3 regions of the Pseudomonas sp. JQ170C genome follow, and region 1 is predicted to be linked to each of the others. Evidence: predicted binding sites of a transcription regulator. Region 1 holds the regulator's gene; each other region holds the start of a gene.
What was found. Region 1 encodes sigma-54, which starts transcription at its own class of promoters, with help from an activator protein. Its sites were predicted from a motif close to ANTGGCATNNANNTTGCTNT; they were not measured.
Positions count from the first base shown of each region.

Region 1 (3,281 bases):
GACCAGCCAATTCGCATCCAGGCCGACAATGCACACCTGGACGACAAGAAAGGCGTCGCCACCTATACCGGAGACGTCATCATCACCCAGGGCTCGATGATGATCAAAGGCAACACCGTGACCATCACCCGCGCCGACTCCGGCGACATCGACGTCGTGACTTCGGTGGGCAACCTCGCCTACTTCGAGCAGCAGCAGAGCGCCGACAAGCCGGACAAGATGAAAGGCTGGGCCGTCACCATCCAGTATCAGTCGCAAAAAGAACTGGTTGTACTGACCGATCGCGCCAAGGTGGAAAACGAAGGCAACACCACCGAAGGCGAGAAGATCGTCTACAACACCAAGTCCCAGGTAGCGACCGCCGGCCGTGGCAGCAATGTGACCACGCCGCGCCAACGCATCGACATGGTGATCCAGCCGAAGAAGAAGGCCGAGTAAATGGCAACCCTCAAAGCCCAGCACCTGGCCAAGAGCTACAAGAGCCGGCAAGTGGTACGTGACGTCAGCCTGTCCATCGACAGCGGCCAGATCGTCGGCCTGCTCGGTCCTAACGGCGCCGGCAAGACCACCTGCTTCTACATGATCGTCGGACTGGTCCAGGCCGACCAGGGACGCGTCCTGATCGACGACCTGGATGTCAGCCACCAACCGATGCACGGGCGCGCCCGGGCCGGCATTGGCTACCTGCCCCAGGAAGCATCGATCTTTCGCAAGTTGTCGGTCGCCGACAACATCATGGCGATTCTCGAAACCCGCAAGGAACTCGATGCCGCCGGACGCCGCAAAGAGCTGGAAAGCCTGCTGCAGGAGTTCCACATCAGCCACATTCGCGACAACCTCGGCATGAGCCTTTCCGGGGGTGAGCGGCGCCGGGTGGAAATCGCCCGGGCACTGGCCACAGCCCCGAAGTTCATCCTGCTCGACGAACCCTTTGCCGGTGTCGACCCGATTTCGGTCGGCGACATCAAGCAGATCATCCATCACCTCAAGGCCAAAGGCATTGGCGTGCTGATCACTGACCACAACGTCCGTGAAACCTTGGATATCTGCGAAACCGCCTACATCGTCAACGATGGCCAACTGATTGCCGAAGGCGATGCAGAGACCATCCTGGCCAACGATCTGGTTAAAGAGGTCTACCTGGGCCACGAGTTCCGCTTGTAAGTTCGAAGCAGCAAGGCGTTTGCCATGGGCCGCTGATCCAGCGAAATGCGGCATATTTGTTACCGCACCCTAGGCAAACGTTCCAACTTCAGGCATATAATTTGCTTAAAGTTGGCGCTTCGGTGCCCTTGTAGTGGATGGCGCATGTGCGCCGGCAAATAAGGTGTTTAGCCCCTGCCATGAAACCATCGCTCGTCCTAAGAATGGGCCAGCAACTGACGATGACCCCGCAGTTGCAACAGGCCATCCGTCTGCTCCAGCTTTCTACCCTTGACCTCCAACAGGAGATCCAGGAAGCGCTGGAATCGAACCCGATGCTCGAACGCCAGGAAGAAGGCGACGATTTCGACAACAGCGACCCGATGGCCGATAACGCCGAAAGCAAGCCTGTCGCCGAAACCCAGGACACCAGCTTCCAGGAAACCACGCAAACCGTGGACAACCTGGAAGAAGGCGAGTGGAGCGAGCGCATTCCCAACGAACTGCCGGTCGACACGGCCTGGGAAGACATCTACCAGACCAGCGCCAGCAGCCTGCCCAGCAATGACGATGACGAGTGGGACTTCACCACCCGCACCTCGGCCGGTGAAAGCCTGCAGAGCCACCTGCTCTGGCAGCTGAACCTGGCGCCGATGTCCGACACCGACCGGCTGATCGCCGTGACGCTGATCGACTGCATCAACAACCAGGGCTACCTGGACGAGACACTTGAAGAAGTCTGCGAATCCTTCGACCCCGAGCTGGATATCGAACTCGATGAAGTCGAGGCCGTACTGCATCGTATCCAGCAATTCGAGCCCGCCGGCATCGGCGCACGCAACCTGAGCGAGTGCCTGCTGCTGCAACTGCGCCAGCTGCCCGCCAGCACGCCGTGGATGGCCGAGGCGCAGCGCCTGGTCAGCGACTATATCGACCTGCTCGGCAGCCGCGACTACAGCCAACTGATGCGCCGCATGAAGCTCAAGGAAGACGAGCTGCGCCAGGTGATCGAACTGGTCCAGAGGCTCAACCCGCGCCCCGGCTCACAGATCGAGTCCAGCGAGCCCGAATATGTTGTCCCGGACGTGATCGTACGCAAGGACAACGAACGCTGGCTGGTCGAGCTTAACCAGGAAGCCGTGCCACGCCTGCGGGTCAACCCGCAATACGCAGGCTTCGTCCGTCGCGCCGACACCAGCGCCGACAACACCTTCATGCGCAATCAGTTGCAGGAGGCCCGCTGGTTCATCAAGAGCCTGCAGAGCCGCAACGAAACCCTGATGAAGGTCGCCACCCAGATCGTCGAACATCAACGGGGCTTCCTCGACCACGGCGACGAAGCGATGAAGCCGCTGGTGCTGCACGACATCGCCGAAGCGGTGGGCATGCACGAGTCGACGATTTCCCGGGTGACCACCCAGAAATACATGCATACGCCACGGGGCATCTACGAGCTGAAGTACTTTTTCTCCAGCCACGTGAGCACCTCAGAAGGCGGCGAATGCTCGTCCACAGCCATCCGCGCGATCATCAAAAAACTGGTTGCAGCTGAAAATCAGAAAAAGCCATTGAGTGACAGCAAGATCGCTGGTTTACTGGAGGCACAAGGCATCCAGGTAGCCCGTCGCACCGTCGCCAAGTACCGCGAGTCCCTCGGCATTGCACCGTCGAGCGAGCGCAAGCGATTGATGTAACGGCCCCTGAAGTGTGCCATCGCAGTTCAGTGGCAGGCGCAACACCTGCCTCTTATGCACCGGCAACAAAGGAGAAGCTGTATGCAAGTCAATATCAGTGGACAGCATGTAGAAGTCACTCAGCCCCTGCGTGAGTATGTCGAACAGAAACTGAAGCGACTGGAGGGGCACTTCGACAAGATTACCAATGTGACGGTAATCATGAAGGTCGAGAAGCTGCAGCAGAAAATTGAAGCAACGCTGTTTATTCCCGGCGGCGAAGTTGTAGCAAATGCCGAACACACAGACATGTATGCAGCGATCGATGCCTTGACTGACAAGCTCGACCGCCAACTGAAAAAACACAAGGAAAAACAGCAAAGCCTGCTGCAAGGTGCAGCGGCCCGCTGATCCCCCTCATCCATGATCCGACTTGAAACCATCCTGACCCCCGGCCGTTCCCTC
Region 1 is NZ_CP141608.1:1,140,412-1,143,692, reverse strand. Features, by position in the region: gene lptA (lipopolysaccharide transport periplasmic protein LptA) at 1-438, shown strand, start outside; gene lptB (LPS export ABC transporter ATP-binding protein) at 439-1,164, shown strand; gene U9R80_RS05195 (RNA polymerase factor sigma-54) at 1,344-2,837, shown strand; gene hpf (ribosome hibernation-promoting factor, HPF/YfiA family) at 2,919-3,227, shown strand; gene ptsN (PTS IIA-like nitrogen regulatory protein PtsN) at 3,240-3,281, shown strand, end outside.

Region 2 (3,281 bases), 2.5 Mb from region 1:
GTAGAGGTCGTACTTTTTCGCCACCTGGCCGATGACAATCAGCTTGTCCGGGGTGATTTCGCCACCCGGGATGCGCGGCACCACCGAATATGTGCCGTTCTTTTGCATGTTGGCCATGAAGGTGTCGTTGGTGTCCTGCAGCGGCACCAGCGACGGGTCCATGATCGGCTGGTTCCAGCAGGAGGCCAGGATCGAGCCGACGGTAGGTTTGCAGATGTCGCAGCCAACATGACCGCGACCATGTTTGGCGAGCATCTCATCGAAGCTCAGGATGCCCTCCACCCGCACCAGGGCGTAAAGCTCCTGGCGGGTGTAGGCAAAGTGCTCGCACAGGCTCTTGTCGACGCTGACACCGCGGGCGATCAACTCATGCTCGAACACCTGCTTGAGTAGCGCCGCACAACCGCCGCAACCGGTGCAGGCCTTGGTCTGCTGCTTGAGCGCACCCAGCTCGCCGCAGCCGTTGTCGATGGCGCTGCAAATCGCGCCCTTGCTGACGTTGTGGCACGAACAGATCGTTGCGCTGTCGGGCAAGGCATCGGCGCCCAGGGTTGGCGCACCGCTCGATTGCGGCAAGATCAGCGCGGACGGATCGGCCGGCAAGGCAATGCCGTTTTGTGCGTACTGCAGCAGCGTGTCGTAGTAGCTGTTGTCGCCCACCAGCACTGCACCCAGCACCCGCTTGCCGCTGGCATCGACCACCAGGCGGCGGTACGCCGAATTGGCTTCGTCGATAAAGCGATAGCTGCGCGCCCCGGGTGTCGCACCATGGGCATCACCGATGGAGCCAACATCGACGCCCAGCAACTTGAGCTTGGTCGACATGTCGGCACCGGTGAAGCTGGCGGCCTCTTCACCGGCCAGTGCCGCGGCCACATTGCGCGCCATGGTGTAGCCCGGCGCGACTAGGCCAAACACGCTGCCATTCCATGACGCGCATTCGCCGATGGCGAAGATCTGCGCATCGCTGGTGCGGCAATTGCTATCGACCACCACGCCGCCACGGGCGGCGATTTCCAGGCCGCTGCTGCGACCCAGGGCATCCTGCGGGCGGATGCCTGCGGAGAATACGATCAGGTCGGTTTCCAGGCACTCACCGCCATCGAAATTCATCCGGTAGCGATAGTCTTCGCCGGCAACCACTGACTGGGTCGCCCGTGACAGGTGCACGCCGACACCCAGTGCCTCGATCTGCGCACGCAGGGCCGCGCCGCCTTCGGCATCGAGCTGCACCGGCATCAGGCGCGGGGCAAACTCCACCACATGGGCTTCCAGACCCAGGGACTTGAGGGCATTGGCCGCCTCCAGCCCCAACAGCCCACCCCCGACCACCACCCCGCGCCGGGCATCGGTGGCGGCGGCACGAATGGCATCAAGATCATCCAGGGTGCGGTACACCAGGCGCGAAGCGCCCTCGCAACCCTCGATGGGCGGCACGAAGGGATAGGAGCCAGTGGCCAGGATGAGCTGGTCATAGGCATAGCGTCCACGCGGGGTCACCACTTCGCGGCGCTCGCGATCAATCGCCACCACCGCCTCGTGCAGGTGCAGGCTGATACCGTGCTCGGCATACAGACCCGCTGCTCCCAGGGCCAGGGTTTCGGCATCACTGCCGCCGAAGTACTCCGACAGGTGCACCCGGTCGTAGGCACGCTGGCGCTCTTCACCGAACACCCGCACCTCGAAGCGGCCCAGGGCCCCTCGCTCGATCAGTTGCTCGACGCAGTGATGTCCCACCATGCCGTTGCCGACGATGATCAGTTTTTCTCGCTGGGCGATGGTCGTTGCTGCATTCATACCCGATCCTCACTCAAGGCCATTCACGGTGGCTGTGCTGCCGGGGCTAGCCCCGAAAAACAAAAAAAGGCGTCTGGAGCCGAAGCTCCAGGCGCCTTTGCCTGGTCGTTTTATGTAGTTCCGGTGCAGATCGCCATTGACCCGCGAGAACGTTGTACTTCGATAAAAGCAGGGAGCGTGCCAACTGCCGAACGCCCCTGAAACCGGGGCTTTGGCCGTATAACCGGCCTACTTCACCGACCCAGGCTGGTGCAGCGCTCCCCCTTATGGGGCACTCAATACACATCGCGCAGGTAGCGCTTGCTCCGGCTCAGTTCGCTGACATAGGCATCGGCCTGATCGGCACTGAGCGCGCCGTGCTCGCGAATGACCTGCTTGAGCGCCGCGTCGACATCCTTGGCCATGCGCTCGGCGTCGCCACACACATAAAAGTGGCCGCCCTCCTCCAGCCAGCGCCACAGCTCGGCGCCCTGCTCGATCATGCGTTGCTGCACATAGATCTTCGCCGACTGGTCACGGGAGAAGGCGGTGTCCAGGCGAGTGAGATGCCCCTCACGCTGCCACTGGAGGAGTTCATCGCGGTAATAAAAATCGGTGGCCGCTTTCTGCTCGCCAAAGAACAGCCAGTTGCGGCCGGTGGCGCCTTGCACCTGGCGCTCCTGAAGAAAGGCGCGAAACGGCGCAACACCGGTGCCCGGGCCGACCATGATGACCGGCGCATGGTTGTCTTTGGGCAAGAGAAAGTGCTGGGTCGGCTGGGTGAAGATTCTCGCGCTGCCCTGCCCAAGGCGATCGGCCAGGTAGGTCGAGCACACGCCTTTGCGCTGGCCGTAGCGCACCGTGGACATCGTCAAATGCACCTGGCCCGGATGGAAACCGGGGCTGGAGCTGATCGAATAAAGCCTGGGCTGCAAGGGTTTCAAGAGGCTGAGCCAGGTGTCCAGTTGCAGTTGCACGGGGTAGGCCTCAAGCAGGTCAAGCAATTGCTTGCCCCACAGCCAGTCCTTGAGCGCGAGCTTGTTGTGCGGCATCAGCAATTGGCCCAACGACGCGTCATCCGTGTGACTGGCCACAGCCTCCAGTAGGGCCGGCGTGATGCGGGCGATGTCCAGGTGGTCGGTCAACGCCTCGAACAGCGGCATGTCGGCGGCCTGGCCCTTGAGGCTGACGCCGCAGTTGCCATCCAGTCCGCTGGCCGCCAGAACCGCCTCTACCAGCGCCGGGCAGTTGCGCGGCCAGACACCCAGGGCATCGCCGGCCTGATAGCTGAAACCGCTGTCGGCCAGATCGAACACCACTTGCCGGGTTTCCTTGCCGGCACCCGGGCTGTTGAGCAGGCGATTGTCCAGCATGCGGGCCGCCAGCGGCGCCTGCTTGCTGAACCCCGCACTGGCAGCGGGAGCCATGCTGCCCAGCGCCGATGCGCCCTGATGCCCGAACTTGGCCAGCAGCGCCTGCAACCACTGACCGGCGGGTTCCAGTGG
Region 2 is NZ_CP141608.1:4,538,696-4,541,976, forward strand. Features, by position in the region: gene nirB (nitrite reductase large subunit NirB) at 1-1,797, opposite strand, end outside; gene U9R80_RS20670 (bifunctional nitrate reductase/sulfite reductase flavoprotein subunit alpha) at 2,073-3,281, opposite strand, start outside.
Region 2: nirB (nitrite reductase large subunit NirB) is a predicted target of sigma-54. The motif match lies at 1,963-1,982, and genes of this name have one in related genera.

Region 3 (3,281 bases), 780 kb from region 1:
TGCGGTGACAAAGGAAAATGCAAAAATTAAACCAAAGCTCCGAAAAGAAGCGTAATCCCCTGAAATGGGGCCATCGCTGCGCAGGAAATCCCTGATTTAACTGTTGTTGGCAGAAAATTGAACCAAATTGGGCTGTTTCCGGGTTTGGGACATTCGCTTATGCACCACTATAGAGCACTGTGGTTTTCGCGGGGCAAGCTGCCCATGTAGGTGCGGGCTCGCCCCGCGACGGGTTTGCAAGGCAAAAAAAAGGCCTCCCAATGGGAGGCCTCTTCACGTCACGTCACTGAATCAGCAGCTGTAGTACAGCTCGTATTCCAGTGGGTGTACGAAGGTACGGACCTTGATTTCTTCTTCGCTCTTCAGCTCGATGAAGGCATCGATGAAGTCGTCGGAGAACACGCCGCCCTTGGTCAGGAACGCACGGCCCTTGTCCAGCTCTTCCAGGGCTTCTTTCAGGCTACCGCAAACCTGTGGGATGTCCTTGGCCTCTTCAGGCGGCAGGTCGTACAGGTTCTTGTCGGCGGCATCGCCTGGGTGGATCTTGTTCTGGATACCGTCCAGGCCGGCCATCAGCAGCGCAGCGAAGGCCAGGTACGGGTTGGCCGATGGGTCCGGGAAGCGCGCTTCGATACGGCGGGCTTTCGGGCTGGAAACGTACGGGATACGGATCGAAGCGGAACGGTTGCGAGCCGAGTAGGCCAGCATGACCGGAGCCTCGAAGCCTGGAACCAGACGCTTGTAGGAGTTGGTCGAAGGGTTGGTGAAACCGTTCAGAGCCTTACCGTGCTTGATGATGCCGCCGATGAAGTACAGGGCGGTATCGGACAGGCCGGCATAGCCTTCGCCTGCGAAGGTGTTCTTGCCTTCTTTCCAGATGGACATGTGAACGTGCATGCCCGAGCCGTTGTCGCCGTACAGCGGCTTCGGCATGAAGGTGGCGGTGCGGCCGTAGGCATCGGCAACGTTGTGCACGACGTATTTCAGGGCCTGTACTTCGTCAGCCTTCTTCACCAGGGTGTTGAACTTGACGCCGATTTCGTTCTGGCCGGCAGTCGCCACTTCGTGGTGGTGAACTTCGACGGTCTGACCCATTTCTTCCAGTGCGTTGCACATGGCAGTACGGATTTCGTGGTCGTGGTCGAACGGCGGAACCGGGAAGTAGCCACCTTTCACGCCTGGACGGTGGCCTTTGTTGCCGCCTTCGACGTCCTGGTCGGACATCCACGAGCCTTGCTCGGAGAAGATCTTGAACATCGAGCCGGAGATGTCGGACTTGAACTTCACTTCGTCGAAGATGAAGAACTCAGGCTCTGGACCGGCGAATACGGTGTCACCGATGCCGGTGCTCTTGAGGTATTCCTCGGCGCGCTTGGCGATCGCGCGCGGGTCACGGTCGTAACCCTGCATGCTCGAAGGATCGACGATGTCACAGGTCAGGATCAGGGTCGGCTCTTCGGTGAACGGGTCCAGCACGGCGGTGTCGTCGACCGGCATCAGGATCATGTCCGAAGCCTCGATGCCTTTCCAGCCAGCGATGGAGGAACCGTCGAACATCTTGCCGACTTCGAAGAAGTCTTCGTCCAGCGCATCACGGGCCGGCATGGTCACGTGGTGCTGTACGCCCTTGGTGTCAGTGAAGCGCAGATCAATCCATTTAACGTCATGATCTTTGATGAGTTGAACCGACTTCGACATAGTGTCCTCCGGGGTGGGGTAGAGCTTGCCTGTGCAGCCCTTGAATTTGGGTGATGCCGGGCGCGAATAGTCGGCCAAGGCAACCTGCCTCACAAGGGAGCAAATTGCATGCCAGTGCCCCGGTTTGGAATTTTTGCCCCATTCTTACGCGTTTCAGGGGTGATGAGCCGAAATGTCAGGCAATTCATGCACCCTTAGGGGGCGCAAACGAGGTCGAAAGCACCATATTGGTGCATCGTAAACCTTCTGTAGATTAATTGGTTAAACCTTGAGCAATTTCCGCTATAATCCGCGCCCCACTTTTTTAGTCGGCATCGCGCGCGCTGTTTTCAATGAAACTAATCGTAAAAGTCTTCCCAGAGATCACCATCAAGAGCCGCCCGGTTCGCAAGCGCTTCATCCGTCAACTGGGCCGCAACATCCGTACCGTGCTCAAGGACCTCGATCCTGCGCTCGCGGTTGACGGTGTCTGGGACAACCTCGAGGTGGTCACCCGCATCGAGGACGAGAAAGTCCTGCGCGAGATGATCGAGCGTCTGACCTGCATGCCGGGCATCGCCCACTTCCTGCAAGTCGACGAGTACCCGCTGGGCGACTTCGACGATATCGTCGCCAAGTGCAAGACCCACTTCGGTCACCTGCTGCCCGGCAAGCGCTTCGCGGTGCGATGCAAGCGCGGCGGTCACCACGACTTCACCTCGATGGACGTCGACCGTTATGTCGGCAGCCAACTGCGTCAGCAGTGCGGCGCCGCCGGTATCGACCTGCGCACCCCCGAGGTCGAGGTGCGTATCGAGGTCCGTGACAAGCTGCTGTATGTGATCCACAACCAGCACAAGGGCATCGGCGGCTACCCGCTGGGCACGCTGGAGCAGACGCTGGTACTGATGTCCGGTGGTTTCGACTCCACCGTGGCGGCCTACCAGATGATGCGTCGCGGCCTGATGACCCACTTCTGCTTCTTCAATCTGGGCGGCCGTGCCCACGAGCTGGGGGTGATGGAAGTCGCCCACTTCCTGTGGAAGAAATACGGCAGCAGCCAGCGCGTGCTGTTCGTCAGCGTGCCCTTCGAGGAAGTCGTTGGCGAGATTCTCGGCAAGGTCGACAACAGCTACATGGGCGTGACCCTCAAGCGCATGATGCTGCGCGCGGCGACCAACATCGCCGACCGCCTGGAGATCGACGCCCTGGTGACCGGCGAGGCGATCTCCCAGGTGTCCAGCCAGACCCTGCCGAACCTGGCAGTGATCGACTCGGCCACCGAGAAACTGGTGCTGCGCCCGCTGCTGGCCAGCCACAAGCAGGACATCATCGACCAGGCCAACGAGATCGGCACCGCCGAGTTCGCCAAGCACATGCCTGAGTACTGCGGCGTGATTTCGGTGAACCCGACCACGTGCGCCAAGCGTCATCGCCTTGAACATGAAGAAAAGCAGTTCGACATGGCTGTGCTCGAGCGCGCCCTGGAGCGTGCTCGCCTGGTGTCCATCGACAATGTGATCGATGAACTTGGCCAGGATATCCAGATCGAAGAAGTCAGCCAGGCGCTGGCCGGGCAAGTGGTGATCGACATTCGCCACCCC
Region 3 is NZ_CP141608.1:358,856-362,136, forward strand. Features, by position in the region: gene glnA (type I glutamate--ammonia ligase) at 292-1,698, opposite strand; gene thiI (tRNA uracil 4-sulfurtransferase ThiI) at 2,031-3,281, shown strand, end outside.
Region 3: glnA (type I glutamate--ammonia ligase) is a predicted target of sigma-54. The motif match lies at 1,795-1,814, and genes of this name have one in related genera.